Regions from separate parts of the Stenotrophomonas sp. PD6 genome, predicted to be linked through region 1. Evidence: predicted binding sites of a transcription regulator. Region 1 holds the regulator's gene; each other region holds the start of a gene.
What was found. Region 1 encodes FliA, which starts transcription of late flagellar genes. Its sites were predicted from a motif close to TAAAGTTTNNCNNNCNNNGGCCGATAA; they were not measured.
Positions count from the first base shown of each region.

Region 2: the regulator FliA is predicted to act here: its motif matches at 2,183-2,209, upstream of ACOZHM_RS13380 (HDOD domain-containing protein).
Region 3: the regulator FliA is predicted to act here: its motif matches at 1,959-1,985, upstream of ACOZHM_RS12950 (methyl-accepting chemotaxis protein).
Region 4: the regulator FliA is predicted to act here: its motif matches at 1,805-1,831, upstream of ACOZHM_RS02420 (methyl-accepting chemotaxis protein).

Region 1 covers NZ_JBLZQD010000015.1:14,336-18,523, forward strand. The annotation lists gene ACOZHM_RS16910 (AAA family ATPase) at 1-743, shown strand, start outside; gene ACOZHM_RS16915 (MinD/ParA family ATP-binding protein) at 730-1,617, shown strand; gene ACOZHM_RS16920 (RNA polymerase sigma factor FliA) at 1,614-2,360, shown strand; gene cheY (chemotaxis response regulator CheY) at 2,377-2,769, shown strand; gene ACOZHM_RS16930 (protein phosphatase CheZ) at 2,769-3,383, shown strand; gene ACOZHM_RS16935 (chemotaxis protein CheA) at 3,388-4,188, shown strand, end outside.
Region 2 covers NZ_JBLZQD010000009.1:28,414-32,601, forward strand. The annotation lists gene ACOZHM_RS13370 (S8 family peptidase) at 1-811, shown strand, start outside; gene ACOZHM_RS13375 (Glu/Leu/Phe/Val dehydrogenase dimerization domain-containing protein) at 898-1,995, opposite strand; gene ACOZHM_RS13380 (HDOD domain-containing protein) at 2,309-3,409, shown strand; gene ACOZHM_RS13385 (phospholipase D family protein) at 3,625-4,188, opposite strand, start outside.
Region 3 covers NZ_JBLZQD010000008.1:116,614-120,801, reverse strand. The annotation lists gene ACOZHM_RS12960 (response regulator) at 1-1,525, shown strand, start outside; gene ACOZHM_RS12955 (putative quinol monooxygenase) at 1,557-1,859, opposite strand; gene ACOZHM_RS12950 (methyl-accepting chemotaxis protein) at 2,084-4,188, shown strand, end outside.
Region 4 covers NZ_JBLZQD010000001.1:582,248-586,435, reverse strand. The annotation lists gene ACOZHM_RS02425 (PAS domain S-box protein) at 1-1,748, shown strand, start outside; gene ACOZHM_RS02420 (methyl-accepting chemotaxis protein) at 2,066-3,907, shown strand; gene ACOZHM_RS02415 (DUF1214 domain-containing protein) at 4,125-4,188, shown strand, end outside.

The DNA of each region.
Region 1 (4,188 bases):
ACGTGGCCCTGCAGATCCCGCTGGACACCGAAGCGCATCGCGGCCGCGGGCTGATGCTGGGCCTGCTGTCCCGCAAGCTGCCGATCGCCCCGGTCGACCCGCTGGAGGCCGGTGGCGTGATCGCCCTGGTCGGCCCGACCGGCGCCGGCAAGACCACCACGATTGCAAAGCTGGCCTCGCGCTTCGCCGAAGCCCATGCCGCCCGCGACGTCGCACTGGTCACCACCGACACCGGCCGCATCGGCGCCCGCGAGCAGCTGTACGGCTTCGGCCGCCAGCTCGGCATCGCCGTGCACGAAGCCAGCAGCGGCAGCGACCTGACCCAGCTGCTGGAGCGCCTGAAGGACTACAAGCTGGTGCTGATCGACACCGCCGGCCTGGGCCCGCGCGACCGCGCCCTCGCTGCCCAGCTGCAGTGGCTGCGCGCCGCACCGCAGATCCGCACCCTGCTGGTGCTGCCGGCCAACACCAGTTTCGGCGACATGGACGAGGTGGTGCGCCGCTTCAGCGCCGCCAACCCGCAGGGCGTGGTGCTGAGCAAGCTGGACGAGACCGGCCGCTTCGGCACCGCCCTGTCGGTGGCGGTCGACCACCGCCTGCCGATCACCTGGGTGACCGATGGCCAGGACGTTCCCGAAGACCTGCACCGGGCCAGTGCGGCCAATCTTGTACTTCGCCTTGAAGATTTGCGCCGCGCGGCCGATATGCCCTGCAACCCGGAGTTGAACCATGCCGTCGCGTGAGTATGCCAAGCTGACCCAGACCTTCCCCTTGTCGGCCACCCGCAGTGCGCCGCTGGGCCCGGTCCGTACCATCGCCGTCACCGGCGGCAAGGGCGGCGTGGGCAAAACCAACGTTTCGGCCAACCTGGCCGTGGCGCTTGCCGACATGGGCAAACGCACGCTGCTGCTGGACGCCGACCTGGGCCTGGCCAACATCGACGTGATCCTGGGCCTGCAGCCCAAGCTGACCCTGGCCGACCTGGTCGCCGGGCGCTGCACGCTGGAGGAAGTGATCCTGGAAGGCCCGGGCGGCGTGCTGGTGGTCCCGGCCGCGTCCGGTCGCCGGCACATGGCCGAACTGCAGCCGGCCGAGCATGTGGGCCTGGTCAACGTGTTCTCCGAACTGGAGCGCGACCTGGATTTCATGGTGGTGGACACCGCCGCCGGCATCACCGACGGCGTGCTGACCTTCTGCCAGGCTGCCCAGGACACCGTGGTGGTGGTCTGCGACGAACCGGCCTCGATCACCGACGCCTACGCGCTGATCAAGGTGCTCTCGCGCGAGCGCGGCGTGGACCGCATCCAGGTCGTGGCCAACATGGTGCGCGACCCCAACGAGGGCCGCGTGCTCTATGAAAAGCTCAGCCGGGTCTGCGACAAGTTCCTGGCCGACGTCTCGCTGAACTACCTGGGCTGCGTGCCGCAGGACGACTGGCTGCGCCTGTCGGTGCAGCGCCAGCAGCCGGTGGTGAAAGCCTACCCGTCCAGCCCGGCCGCGCAGGCGATCACCGAGATCGCCCGCCGCACCGCCCGCTGGCAGGCCCCGACCGAGCCGCGCGGCGGCGTCGAATTCTTCCTGGAACGCATCCTCAAGCAACGCGGGGTGACCGCATGAAAGGCGCCGCACAATACAAAGAGGTCCAACGCGCTGCCGCCAACGAGTGCATTGCCCAGCACTCGGACCTGGTCCGGCGCATCGCCCACCACCTGGCCGCGCGTCTGCCCGCCAGCGTCGAGGTCGACGACCTGATCCAGGCCGGCATGATGGGCCTGATCGAGGCCTCGCGCAGCTATGACGCCGACCAGGGCGCCTCGTTCGAGACCTACGCGTCGATCCGCATCCGCGGCTCGATGATCGACGAGATCCGCCGCGGCGACTGGGTGCCGCGCTCGGTGCACCGGCGTGCGCGCGATGCCGCCTCGACCATCCGCCGACTCGAGCAGAGCACCGGCCGCGCCGCCAGCGCCACCGAAGTGGCCGCGGCGATGGACATGCCCCTGCCCGACTACCTGCGCCTGATGGAAGACGCCGCACGCGGCCAGGTGCTGAGCCTGGAATCGCGCATCGAAGACCAGGGCGAACTGGACACCGTGGCCCAGGGCGGCCCGACCCCGCAGCAGGTGCTGGAGCGCGGCGAGTTCGGGCGTGAGCTGGGCAACGCCATCGGCCTGCTGCCCGAGCGCGAACAGCTGGTGCTCTCGCTGTACTACGAGCAGGAGCTGAACCTGAAAGAGATCGGCGCGGTGCTCGGCGTCAGCGAGTCACGCGTCTGCCAGATCCACGGCCAGGCAGTGCTGCGCCTGCGTGGCCGACTGAAGATCTTCGAGGCGGCCGACGCCGGCCTTGAAAACACTTGATACCGAGGAAAGTGCTTTGAACAAGAACATGCGTATCCTGATCGTCGACGACTTCTCGACCATGCGTCGTATCGTCAAGAACCTGCTGGGCGATCTGGGCTTCACCAATACCGCCGAAGCCGAGGACGGGCATGCCGCGCTGGCCCTGCTGCAGAGCCAGCCGTTCGATTTCGTGGTCACCGACTGGAACATGCCGGTGATGACCGGCATCGACCTGCTCAAGGCGATCCGCGCCGATGCCAAGCTCAAGACGCTGCCGGTCCTGATGGTCACCGCCGAAGCCAAGCGCGAGCAGATCATCGAAGCCGCCCAGTCCGGCGTGAACGGCTACATCATCAAGCCGTTCACCGCCGCGACCCTGGAAGAAAAGCTCGGCAAGATCTTCGAGCGCCTGGCGGCGAGTGCCTGATGGAAACCCTTCGCGACAAATCGGCGTTGGTGCAGCGCCTGCAGGATGCCCTGGCCGCGCTGGAAAGCGGTGACGAAGCCGGCTGGCGCCGGGAAATCGACGCGCTGGCCGCGCTGCGCACCCAGCCGATGATGGCCGGCCTGAACCGGCTCGCGCGCGAGCTGGGCCAGGCGCTGGGCGAACTGCCCACCCTGCCCAGCGAGGCCGGTGAGCTGGACGACGCCTGCGCGCGTCTGGACCACGTGGTGGCGATGACCGAACAGGCCACCCACCGCACCCTGGACCTGGCCGAAGAGTGCCGCGCGCTCACCGAACAGCTGCGTGCCAACGGGCTCAGCCCGGACCAGGACCAGCAGTTGGACCGCATCCGCCACAACCTGACCGAGATCGCGCTCACCCAGAGCTACCAGGATCTCACCGGGCAGATCATCCGCCGCGTGGTCGGCATCGTGCGCCGCGTGCACGAAGGCTTCGGCGCGCTCGGCCTGCCGCCGCCGGAAGACCCGGCCCACAAGCGCGACAACGGCCTGGCTGGCCCGGCCGTGAGCGGCCTGGACCGCCATCAGGTGTCGCAGGTCGACGCCGACGACCTGCTTTCCGATTTGGGGCTTTGAAACCATGAGTGCTGTTCCAGACGACATTGCCGCAGACTTCATCCTCGAGGCCCAGGAGATCCTGGATCGCCTCGGCGAACAGCTGGTGTCGCTGGAGCAGTCGCCCCAGGACAGCGACCAGCTCAACGCGGTGTTCCGCGGGTTCCACACGCTCAAGGGCGGTGCCGGCTTCCTCGGCATCCAGGCCATGGTCGAACTCTGCCACGCGGCAGAGGAAACGCTGGGCATGGCCCGCTCGGGCCAGGCCGTGCTGCAGGCACATCACTTCGATGCCGGCCAGCAGTCGCTGGACTACCTGCAGTCGATGCTCGATTCGGTCGCCGCCGGCACCGAGCCGGGCTACGCGCCGCCGGAGCTGATCGCGCAGTTCGACGTCAACGGTCCGGCCACGCCGGCACCACGCGCCGCTGCGGCCACCAGCGGTGAGCTGATCACCGACGACGAGTTCGAGGCCCTGCTCGACACGCTGCACGGCGGCGCCGCACCAACCGCCGTGACGCCCACGAAAAAGACCGACGACGGCCTGATCGGCGAAGACGAATTCGAGGCCCTGCTCGACCAGCTGCACGGGGGTGCCGCGCCGGGCAGCACGAGCATTGCCGCACCGGCACCGGCCGTTGCTCCGCGTGCCGCGCCGGCGCCGGCCAAGCCGGCCGCCAACAAGCCGGTCGCCGAAGCCGAACACACCGTGCGCGTGGACACCAAGCGCCTGGACGCCATCGTCAACCTGATCGGCGAACTGGTGCTGTCGCGCAACCGGCTCAAGACGCTGCGCGCGCGCCTGCACGACGAAGAGCTCGACCGC
Region 2 (4,188 bases), on a different contig from region 1:
GCCGCGCCTGCGCGGTGCGTGGTACGGCGCGCTGGGTGAGGCCCGGCAGGGCAGTTTCGCCGGCAGTGGCTTCCAGACCCAGGGCTGGATGATGGGCCAGGACATGGCGCTGGGCGGCAACGGCGTGATGGGCTTTGCCTTCGGTGAAACCCGCAGCAACAGCAGCCGCGAATGGGCGGGCGACAGCGGTCGCGACCGTCAGTCGCAGGCCCAGTTGTATGCCGGCTGGAACAGCGGGGCCGCGTACGCGCTCGGCCAGGTCGGCGCGGGGCAGTTCACGCGGGAGATCGATCGGCAGTTGCTGCTGGGCCCGGGCCAGTACGGGGTGAATGCCCGTTACGGCGGCACCTTCAGTACCGCGAGTGTCGAGTCCGGTTATCGCTTCGGCGGCGCTGCGGCATCGTTGACGCCTTACCTCGGCGCCGACTACGCGCGGCTGGACAGCGACAGCTTCACCGAGAACGGCGGGTTCGGCTTCGGTCTGCGGGCCGACCGCCGGTCGTCGAGCCGCAGCCAGGCGCTCGCCGGCCTGCGTGCGGAAACCCGCCTGCGTGGCTGGTCGCTGCGTGGCTATGCCGAATGGCAGCAGATGTTGTCCAGCGATGGCCTCGCCTTCGATGCCAGCTTCGTTGGCGTGGATGCGTGGGCGCCGGTTGCCGGGCTGCAGCCGACGCGTTCCGGCGGCCTGTTCGGTGTTTCGCTGCAGACGTGGCTGACCCGCAACGCGCAGCTGTCGTTCGGCTACGACCAGCGCTTCGGTCCGCGCGGCGATCTGAGCCAGCTCGCCTTGCGTTACGCAGCGGCGTTCTGATCGCATCACGGCGGCCTTGGCAGCCGCAGAAACGAAGAAGGGCGCGATCGGATCGCGCCCTTCTTCGTTTCTGCGGCTGCGGCGGATCAGCCGCCGCGCAGCGTCCCCAGTCGCGGCCGTGCGCGGCCCAGCGGCATCTTCAACTTGCCGATGGACTGGATGCGCGTTTCGGCGATCTGGTCGGCCGCGCGCTGCGGCGCAATGCCTTCCTGCTGCGACAGCGCGAAGATGCGGCCCAGGTTGTGGTAAATGCTGCGGATCAGGCGCATGGCGCGTTCGCGGTTGTAGCCGTCGATCTCCAGCGACACATTCATCACGCCGCCGGCGTTGACCGCGTAGTCGGGCGCATACAGGATGCCGCGCGCATGCAGCTCGTCGCCAACTTCCAGGCTGGACAGCTGGTTGTTGGCGGTGCCGCAGACGATCTTGCACTTCAGGCGCGGCAGGGTCTGCGGGTTGATCGCGCCCTCGAGCGCGCACGGCGCGAACACGTCGGCATTCACGTCGTAGATATCGTCCGGCTTGACCGCCTCGGCGCCGTATTCGGTGACCGCGCGGTCAACCAGCGTGCTGTCCAGGTCGGTCACGAACAGCTTGGCGCCGCGGTCGCGCAGCAGCTTCACCAGTTCCATGCCGATATGGCCCAGCCCCTGCACGGCGATGCTGGTCTTGCCCACTTCCTCGTGGCCCAGCTTGTGCTGCAGCGCGGCCATCAGCGCCTGCAGCGCGCCGTAGGCGGTGAACGGCGCCGGGTCACCCGAGCCGCCGTGGACCTGGTGCACGCCGGTCACGTACTCGCTTTCCAGGTAGATGTTTTCCATGTCGTTGACGTCGGTGCCCACGTCCTCGGCGGTGATGTAGCGCCCGCCCAGTGAATCCACATAGCGGCCAAAGGCGCGGAACAGCACCTCGGTCTTGTCCTTGCGGGGGTCGCCGATGATCACCGCCTTGCCGCCGCCCACGTTCAGACCCGCCAGGGCGTTCTTGTAGGTCATGGTGCGGCTCAGTCGCAGTGCGTCGGCCAGCGCGTCGTCGGTGCTGGCGTAGGGGCGCATGCGCACGCCACCCAGGGCCGGGCCCAGGGTGGTGTTGTGGATGGCGATGATCGCCCTCAAGCCGGCGTCGCGGCTGTGGCAGAACACCACTTGTTCGTGACCGGTAGATTCGAGGGTTTCAAATAACATGGTGACTCCGAAGGTGCGAACGGTGGCCAACGCCGGCGAACGTACCAGCAAAAAGAGGGGTGTAAAACAAAAAAAGCGACGTCGTCTGATCGGAGGGACGGGTCGCGCGGCGCCATTCTAGTGCATTCCGCCGGACGGCGTTGTCAGCACGCCGCGGCCGTCACATACCCCTGCGAGGGGGCGCGGCTAAAGTTGCGCCGAACCGGGCCGATGCCGTGGCAACGGTGCGCGGTACCGGTATGGCCAGGATGGATCACGTGGGTGCAGGGGCGACAATGCGGATGCGGTGCGGCGCCAGCAAGGGCGCGACCTGATGGTGGCTGTCCTGGTGGGGGCCGTGGGCCTGGTGGTGGCCGCCCTGGTGGCCTGGTGGCTGCAAGGCCGACGGGCGGGGGCGCCAACGCGGGAACGCGCGGCGACAAGGTCTGGTGAGCGCCAGGCGCCGGCGATGGCGATGCCGGCGGTGCCCGACGGCGACGCCGGCCAGATCCTGCTGGCCGGCTTTCACGCGCTGGCGCTGGTACCGCGCAGCGGCGGCGCCTGCCCTGCAGTGCTGTCCCGGGACGAGCCGCTGGAAGCGGCGGTGGCCGCCGCGCTGGAGGCACGGGACTGGTCGGCCCGGCACCTGCCGCGACGCCCGCAGCTGTTGCCGCAGCTGATCCAGACCGTGAATGACAGCGACGCGTCTGCCCGCAGCATGGCCGCCATCATCGGCCAGGACGCGGTGCTGACCGGCAATCTGCTGCGCATCGCCAACAGCCCGATCTACCGCCTGCAGGCCAAGCCGGTGGACAGCCTGCAGCGGGCGGTGACCCTGGTCGGCACCGAGGGAATCCGCCAGATCATCAGCGCGGTGCTGGTGCAGCCGGTGATGCAGCTGCATTGCGAGGCGTTCCCGCAGTTCGGCACGGTGATCTGGGAGCACGCCCTGCTGGCCTCGCGCGCGGCAGCCGACCACGCCCGCATGGTCACCCACGAGGACGCCTTCGCGGCGCAATGGATGGGGCTGACCCAGGGCCTGGGAGCGGCGCTGGTGATGCGCCACCTGCTGGACGCGGCGCACGACCAGGCCGCGACGCCCTCGCAGGCGGTGGCCAGCCAGCTGCTGGATGCCTGGACGCTGCCGGTTGCCAGCCGGATCGCGGCTGCGTGGGAGCTGCCGCCGTCGGTGCATGAGGCCCTCTCGCGCGATGCCGAGGCCTCCGGTGGCGGCCTGGCGGCCAGCCTGCGGTTTGCCCGCGCGGCGGCCTCGGCCAGCCTGCTGTGCCGGCACGGACGCATCAGCCAAGCCCAGGCGCTGGCGCTGCTGGAGCAGTGCCAGGGCACGCCGGTGCATGCGCTGCAGTGGATCTGGCGCCGGTTGCATGGGCGGTCGGTGGAGACGCTGGACGCGGAGGAGATGGTGGAGGGGTGATTCTGGAGGGTTCTGGACGTCTGATGGGTGGCTTCGGTGGGTGCTAATCGTCGGTGGGTTGGTGTCCGGTGTCACGAACGTTGGCTTCGGATGCTTGTGCCGCGCTGCGCGCGGTAGCCACCCATGGGGTGGCTCTACGAGTTGTTACGTGCGCAGGACGACCGCGCCGGTGGCTTACGGCCGATATCCGTAGAGCCACCCCATGGGTGGCTGCTCTAGAGCTGCGATTCCAAGGGCAACCAGCTGATTGCACGCGCGCTCGCGCGCTGCCAGAGCGAGGTGTCCGGTTCGCGATCCAGCAATTGCGGCGGCTGTTCGGCACGGTCCAGCCAACGGACCTCGTTGTCCGGGTCCAGCGTCAGCCAGTAGCTCTGCTTCGGATCGGCCAGGCGCAGGTATTCCCCACGCAGCTGGGCGGCGAGCTCGCGATCATCGAACAGCACGCCCATCTCGGTGTTGAGGTACGCCGAGCGCGGGTCCAGGTTGAACGAGCCCACGAAGCCGCGCTGGTCGTCGATCATGAACGCCTTGGTATGCAGGCTCGCGCCGCTGCTGCCGAACAGGCCGCCACTGCCGCCGCCTTCATGCCGGCGCGACCGCAGCTCGTACAGGTGCACGCCATCGCGCAGCAGCGGGGCGCGGTAACGCATGTAGCCGCTGTGCACCGCCGCCACGTCGTTGGCCGCCAGCGAATTGGTCACCACGCCGACGTACGCGCCGCGCTTCACCATCGCGCCCATTCCGCGCGTGCCTTCTTCGCCGGGCACGAAGTAGGGCGA
Region 3 (4,188 bases), on a different contig from region 1:
TGGCGAAATCTTCCGCCAGATCTATGCGCCGATCGGCGTGCTCGATGCGCAGTTGCAGGTGCATGAGGCCAACGACGCGTTCAAGCGCCTGCTCGGCGATGACCTCGGTTCCGGGCGGGTCGAGTTGCTGCTCGAAAACCAGGTCGCGCCGCTGAGCGCGCTGAAAGTGGCGCTGGCCGAAGGCGAGCGCTGGCAGGGCACGTTCGCGTTGCAGGTGCAGGGCAGCCGGCGCGTGACCGAATGGCGGGTGACGCCCTACAGCGCGCCCGGGCTGGGCCTGGTGCTGGTCGAGGACATCACCGAGCGCCACGTGCGCGAACTGGAGCAGCGCCAGGAACTGGAGAGCGCCACCAGCGAACTGGCGTTCCAGATCGCCGAACGCGAACGCACCGAAATGGAGCTGATGCAGTCGCAGAAGATGGACTCGCTGGGCCAGCTCACCGGCGGCATCGCGCACGACTTCAACAACCTGCTGACCACCATCATTTCCGGGCTGGACATGATCGAGATGTCGGCCAGCGCCGGCAAGTGGGACAAGACCGCGCGCTATGTGGACATCGCGACCGCATCGGCGCACCGCGCGGCGGCGCTGACCCAGCGCATGCTGGCCTTCGCCCGCAAGCAGCCCCTGGACCCGCAGGCCTTCGACGTGGTGGCCCGGGTCCGTTCACTGGAAGACATGCTGCGGCGCTCGATCGGCGAGAACATCGAACTGGAACTGGAGCTGGGGACGGAACCGCTGGTGGCGGTGGCCGACCCCAACCAGTTCGAGAACGTCATGCTCAACCTGGTCATCAATGCACGCGATGCCCTGGCCGGCTCTGGCCTGATCCGGATCCGCGCCGGTCGTACCCTGATCGAGCGCGACCATGAGCTGTCGCCGGGCCAGTACATCAGCGTCAAGGTGATCGACAACGGCAGCGGTATTCCGCTCGAACTGCTGGGCAAGGTGTTCGAGCCGTTCTTCACCACCAAGCCGCAGGGCGAGGGCACCGGCCTGGGGCTGTCGATGACCTACGGGTTCGCCCGCCAGTCCGGCGGCAGCGCCCGCATCGCCAGTGAACAGGGCGACGGCGCCGAGATCGAACTGCTGTTGCCCGAAGGCCAGCAGCCGATGAAAGAAGAGGCGGCGTCGCCGCTGCAGGTGCAGCGCGGCCAGGCCGAGCGCATCCTGCTCGTGGACGATACCGACTCGGTGCGCATGATGGTGCGCGAGATGCTGATCGAATCCGGCTACCAGGTGGTGGAGGCGATCAATGCCCAGCAGGCGTTGCTGGAGCTGCATTCGGACCGCGAGGTGCAGCTGCTGCTGTCCGATGTCGGCCTGCCGGGCATGAACGGCCGCGAGCTGGCCGATGCCGCGCGCGCGCTGCGCCCGACGCTGCCGGTGCTGTTCATCACCGGCTATACGGAGAGTGCCGCCGTGCGGCACGAATTCCTCGGCGAAGGCATGTCGCTGCTGCCCAAGCCGTTCAGCGTGCACGAGCTGCTGCGCAGCGTGCGCGCGATGTTCGGTCCAGCCTGATCGCGTAGCGGCCCCAGCGCGGCCGCTGCCGTCAGTCGCCTGCGGCCAGCCCATGGCCCCCCACCGGTTCGGTTTCGAAGCGCTCGCCGAAACCGGTGATATGCGGCCGTGCGCGCGCGATGGCCTGCTGCACACCGGGCAACGCCAGCGACGCATGGTGCAGCTCGGCGCTGTCCCAGACTTCGCTGATCCAGATGGCATCGGCATTGGCGGGATCCTTCGCCACCACATAGCTCCGGCACCCCGGCATGGCCTGGGTACCCTCCAGCAGGATCGCGATGACCCCGTCGCGCTCGCCGGGAGCGATGTTCATCTTGCCGATCAGTCCATACATGTGCGTGCGCCTGCCTGTGGAAGAACGCGCAGCGTGCGCCGGCCGGGTGCGACGGTCAATGCGCGGCACCCTTCGCTGAACCCGGTCAGGATCCGGCGCTCAACATTGGCAGGACAGGGCCGCTACCAGCTCATGACCCGGCCCGCCGGGCCGCAATGGACTGCGTGACGTAGTAGCGGCGCCCTCGGCGCGCGCTGTTCAGTACTCCTGCCTGGAACACCCCCATGTCCGCGTCCCGCTCGACCGCTTCCAAGCGCCCCGGCAGCATCGCCAACCGGCTGATGCTGGGTACGGCGCTGATTGCCATGCTGTGCTTCGGTGTTACCGCCGCCCTGAGCTATCACGAGGCCAGCCAGGCATTGCTGGAATCGTCGCGGCGGACCATGGAAAGTCAGGCCGAGGCAGAATCGCGCCGGGTCGGCGCGGACCTCGCGGCGGCGTTCGCCACCAGCCAGGCGCTGGCCGACAGCCTGGTGGTGCAGCACCGCGAAGGCGGTCTGTCGCGCGCAACCGCTGCCCATATCCTGCAGCAGCAGACGCAGTCGCACCCGGAGTGGGTGGGGCTGGGCACGCTGTGGGAACCGCAGGCCTTCGATGGCAAGGACGCGGACTTCGTCGGCGCCGAGGCCCACGACGACACCGGCCGCTTCATGAGCTATTGGGCCTGGCAGGGCGGCACGCCGGTGCAGGATGTCCTGAAGGGTTACGACGTGCCCGGCGATGGCGACTGGTACCTGCGCCCGCGCGCGCTCAAGCGGCAGACCGTGAGCGAGCCCTACGCGTATGAGATCGCGGGCAGGAAGGTACTGATGACGACGCTGTCCACGCCAGTGCTCGACAACGGCGAGTTCCTCGGCGCGGTCACCGTCGACTTCGGCCTGGCGGCATTGCAGGAGCGACTCGCCGCGCTGCGCCCGATGGGCGAGGGCCATGTGGAACTCATCTCGCCCGGCGGCATCGTGCTCGCCGCGCAGGACGCCAAGCAGATCGGCCAACGCCGCGACGATGCGCTGACTGCGCAGGTGCTGGCGGCCGTCGCCAAAGACCAGCGCTTCGAAGCCTTCACGCCCGATGCCGCCGGCAACGTCAAGGCGTACGTTCCGCTGCGCATCGGTGGCAGCCAGGAACGCTTTGCGCTGGGTGTGATCGTGCCGTATGCATTGATTACCGCACAGGCGCGCGCGCTGCTGTGGATCATTCTCGGCGTGGGCTTCGGCGCCGCACTGGTGCTGAGCGCCAGCGTGTACGTGCTGCTGCGCCGACAGGCGATCCGTCCGCTGGCCGATGCGGTTCGCCTGTCGGCCGATGTGGCCGAGGGGCGTCTGGATACGCCGTTGCCGCCGGCGCGCGACGACGAAGTCGGCCGCCTGCTGGATTCCATGCAGCGCATGCGCGGCCAGCTGCGCGCAGTGATGGCTGCGCAGGGCGACATGGCGCGTCGCCACGAAGCCGGTGAGCTCAGCTATCGCATGGATGCCGAGGCGTTTCCCGGCGAGTACGGGCGTATGGTGGGCGACACCAACCAGCTGGTCGGCGCCAACATCGCCGTGACGCATCGCCTGGTCGACGTGATGCAGCGCTATGCGGTGGGTGACCTGTCGCAGGACATGGACCGCCTCCCCGGCGAGCAGGCCGCGTTCACCGATGCCATGGATACCACCAAGGCCAACCTGCGTGCGATCAATACCCAGATCCGCGACCTGGCCGGCGCGGCGGCGCTGGGCGACTTCACCCAGCGCGGCGACGTGGTCCACTTCGACCACGACTTCCGTGCCATGGTGGAGAACCTCAACACCATGATGCAGGTCAGCGACGACAACCTGCAGCAGATCTCCGCGCTGCTGCGCGCCATCGCCGCCGGCGACCTGACTGCCCGCATGCAGGGCGAGTTCCACGGCGTATTCGCGCGCATGCGTGACGATGCCGATACCACCGTGACCCAGCTGACCGACATCGTCGGCCGTATCCAGCAGGCCACCGCCAGCATCAACCTGGCCGCCGGCGAGATCGCCTCGGGCAACAGCGATCTGTCGCGCCGCACCGAACAGCAGGCGGCCAGCCTTGAAGAGACCGCGGCGTCGATGGAGGAACTCACCTCCACCGTGCGCCAGAACGCCGATCACGCCGTACAGGCCAACCAGCTGGCGGCGGGTGCCGCCGACGTGGCCGAGCAGGGTGGGCGCGTCGTGGGGCAGGTGGTCAGCACCATGGCCGGCATCGAATCGTCGTCCAAGCGGATCGCCGAGATCATCTCGGTGATCGATGGCATTGCCTTCCAGACCAACATCCTGGCGCTCAACGCCGCCGTGGAAGCGGCGCGTGCGGGGGA
Region 4 (4,188 bases), on a different contig from region 1:
AGCGCCTGCAGTCGGTGGTGGACGCCTCCGACGAAGTGGCGGTGATCGCGACCGATGTCGACGGCGTGGTCAACCTGTTCAACAGCGGAGCGCAGAAGCTGCTCGGCTACGCCCCCGAAGAGGTGATCGGGCGGGTCAACCCGGGCCTGTTCCATGACATCCACGAGATGGAGGACTATCTGCGCCCGGAGGCCGACGCCGACGGCCGCGTGCCGACCATCTTCGAAGCATTGACCGCACGCGCCGCGCAGGGCACCTGGTCGCACCAGTGGACCTTCGTGCGCAAGGATGGCGGGCACCGCCAGGTGCAGCTGTCGATCAGCCCGTTGAACAACGGCAACGGCGGCCGCATCGGCTATGTCGGCATGGCGGTGGACATCACCCCGCTGCTGGAGATGCGCGAGCAGGCCTACGTGGCCGCCGAGAAGTTCACCGGTGCGTTCTCGTCGGCCGCGCTCGGCATGGCGCTGGTGTCGCTCGAAGGGCGCTGGCTGGACGTCAACGACGCGCTGTGCGGCATCCTCGGCTACACCCGCGCCGAGTTGCTGATGATCGATTTCCAGACCCTCACCCACCCGGACGACCTCAACACCGACCTGGCGATGGTGGGCGACCTGCTGGCCGGTCGCCGCGATCATTACCACATGGACAAGCGCTACCTCGGCAAGGGCGGCAATATCGTCTGGGGGCGGTTGTCGGTCTCGCTGGTGCGCGCGCCGCATGGCGAGCCGCTGCATTTCGTGTCGCAGATCCAGGACGTCACCGCCCAGCGCCAGAGCAGCCTGCAGTTGCGCGAGTCCGAACTGCGCACCCGCGTCACCCTGGACGCGGTGGCCGACATGGTGCTCAACCTGGACCTGCATGGCCTGATCCAGTATGCCAACGCGGCCGCCACCCGCGCGCTGGCCGGCGAGGGCGCCGCACCCGTGGCCGGCAGCCAGGTGCAGGACGTGATGGAGCTGACCACCGAGTACGCGCCGCGCTCCCCGCTGGATGTGTCGGTGCTGCTCGATCCGGACAGCAACGCGGTCGACCTGCATTCGGACCTGCTGCTGTCGGTCGGCGCGCAGCTGCTGCCGGTGGATGTGACACGGGCCTGGCTGCACGGCGAGGACGGACAGGTGAGCGGCGCGGTCTGGGTGATCCGTGACGTCACCCAACAGCGCGCGCGCCAGCGTGAGGCACGCCACCTGGCCGAGGTGGATCCGCTGACCGAGCTGAGCAACCGGCGCGGCTTCGAGGCCCATCTGCAGGCGGCCATCACCCGGGTGGCGCGCACCGGCCAGTCGGCGTCGTTGATGTTCATCGACCTGGACAACTTCAAGCCGATCAACGACAGCCACGGCCATCTGGCTGGTGACGCGATGCTGTGGGCGGTGGCCAACCTGCTCCGGCACGGCGTCCGCGACTCGGACATCGTGGCCCGGCTCGGTGGCGACGAATTCGCGGTCATCCTGGCCGGCTGTTCGCTCAAGCGTGCCCGCCGCATCGCCAGCGACCTGCTGGAATCGGTGCGTGGCCTCACCATTCCCTGGGACCTGCAGCGCCTGGGGGTAGGGGCGAGCATTGGTATCGCGGCCATCGGCGGCAGCATGAGCGTGGACGAGGCGGTCGCCGCGGCCGACGCCCAGTGCTACCGGGCCAAGGCGATGGGCCGCAACAACGTCCAGGTCGAGGCGCCCCTGCATGGGGGGCCGGACCCGCTGGACAGCGCCGATGGCGACGGCGGCGAGGGCGGGCTGGACTGAGCCGCCGCGATATGTGACGTAGAACGTAAAGCGTTCAGCCGTCGGCGTTCGATTTCTCAAGCTCACCTGTGAAGGGTCGATAACCCTTTACAGCGGTTCCTTTCCCGGATCCGCACCGTCATTCCGGCGGCTGCTCCAGGCCACCGGAACGCGCCTTCACGCAGTGCAGTGCCGTCAGGCAGGACCCGTTCGTGCAAGCCGCTGGAATGACGTCATCCCCACTGGCGTCTTCGTAACCGAAGCCAACGTGATTGCGCCGCCGGGCATCTTGGCCCGCGGCGTCCCAACCAGCTGTTCGGACATCGAGGATTACAACGATGCTTACGTCAGGCATGCAGATGCCCTTGTCAGAGCCGGCCGGAGTGCCGGTGTCGGACTCCCCGTGGCGCGCGCTGCGCGCGCTGTTCCTTTCCCGTCGAGACCTGCGCGGCGACGCCGAGGCGGCCTCGCGCCGCCAGGCCGAACTCGAGGCGCAGGTCGCCGCACTGCATCGGGTGCAGGCCGTCATCGAGTTCGCGCTGGACGGCACCATCCTGACCGCCAACGACAACTTCCTGCAGGCGCTGGGCTATTCGCTCGACGAAGTGCGCGGTCACCATCACCGCATGTTCGTCGACCCGGCCTATGCAGGCAGCGCGGATTACCGTGACTTCTGGGCACGGCTGGGCCGTGGCGAGTACGACGCCGGACAGTACCGGCGCATCGGCAAGGGCGGTCGCGAGATCTGGATCCAGGCCTCGTACAACCCGGTGTTCGACAGCAACGGACGGCCGTACAAGGTGGTCAAGTTCGCCACCGACATCACCGCGCAGATGATGCAGGCCGCCGATTTCGCCGGCCAGTTGGCCGCCATCAACAAGTCGCAGGCGGTCATTGAGTTCAGCCTGGACGGTCGTATTCTCGGTGCCAACGAAAACTTCTTCGCCACCACCGGCTACACGCTTGATGAGGTGCGCGGGCAGCACCACGCGATGTTCGTCGAGCCCGAGTATCGGCAGAGCGAGGAATACCGCGCGTTCTGGCAGAAGCTTGGGCGTGGTGAGTACGATGCGGGGCAGTACCGGCGCATCGGCAAGGACGGTCGCGAAATCTGGATCCAGGCCTCGTACAACCCGATTCTGGACATGAACGGCCGTGCGATCAAAGTGGTGAAGTACGCCACCGACATCACCGAGCAGGTGCGCGACACCCAGGCGCTGCAGCGCGCCGTAGCTCAGACCCGTGAAGTGGTGGCCGCCGCGCAGGGGGGCGACCTTACCATGCACATTGCCACCGATGACAAGACCGGCGCGATTGCCGAGCTGTGCTGCGGCATCAACGCGCTGGTAGAGGCGATGGCCGCCATCATCGGCCAGATCAAGACCGCCGCCGATACCATCGCGCTGGGGGCCAGCGAAATTGCCACGGGCAACACGGACCTGTCGGTGCGCACCGAGCAGCAGGCCGCGTCGCTGGAAGAAACGGCGGTGTCCATGAAGGACCTGGCCGATACGGTCCGGCGCACCGCCGACAACGCGAGGCAGGCCAGCCAGCTGGCCAGTGGTGCGGTCGACGTGGCGGCGAAGGGCGGGCACGTGGTGCACGAAGTGGTGTCGACCATGGCGCTGATCAACGAATCCTCGCGCCGTATCGTGGACATCATCGGCGTCATCGACGGCATCGCGTTCCAGACCAACATCCTGGCCTTGAACGCGGCCGTGGAAGCGGCGCGTGCGGGCGAGCATGGTCGCGGCTTCGCAGTGGTGGCCAGCGAAATCCGTTCGCTGTCGCAGCGTTCGGCCAGTGCCGCCAAGGAGATCAAGCAGCTGATCGGCGATTCGGTGGACAAGGTCGACAACGGCACCTGCCAGGTCGAGAGCGCGGGCCGCACCATGGACGACATCGTGCTGAACGTGAAGCGGGTCAGTGACCTGATCAGCGAGATCAGCGGCGCTGCCCAGCAGCAGGCCGACAGCCTGGGCCAGATGAACGTGGTGGTCGACCAGATCGACCAGGGCACCCAGCAGAACGCCGCGCTGGTGGAAGAGGCCTCGGCCGCCGCGCGCAGCATGGAAGAGCAGGCCACCCAGCTGCTGCAGACCGTTGCGGGTTTCCGTGTAGATGCAGCGGTAGCGCAAGCACTGCGCCAAGGCGGGCAGCCAACGCTGCGACTGGTGTAACTGGCGGAATAACGCCGCCTGGGCAAACCCGCCCGGATAGACTCAACTGGGCACACCGACGGGGTAGAGCCGACTGTTAGTCGGCTGCTCTCCGGCGGCTCCAAGAAGGGAGACGGCCACGTATCTTTACTGGCCGTCTCCCAGTAAAAGCCCCGAGGTAGTGGGCCGGGCAATCACCCAGCATGGAGCGGTCTGTATGCCCCTCAAGGAGCCGCCCGTGAACCGCATCGCCTGCACCTGCCTGGCTGTTCTCGCCGCGCTCGCCTTACCCGGCTGCAACC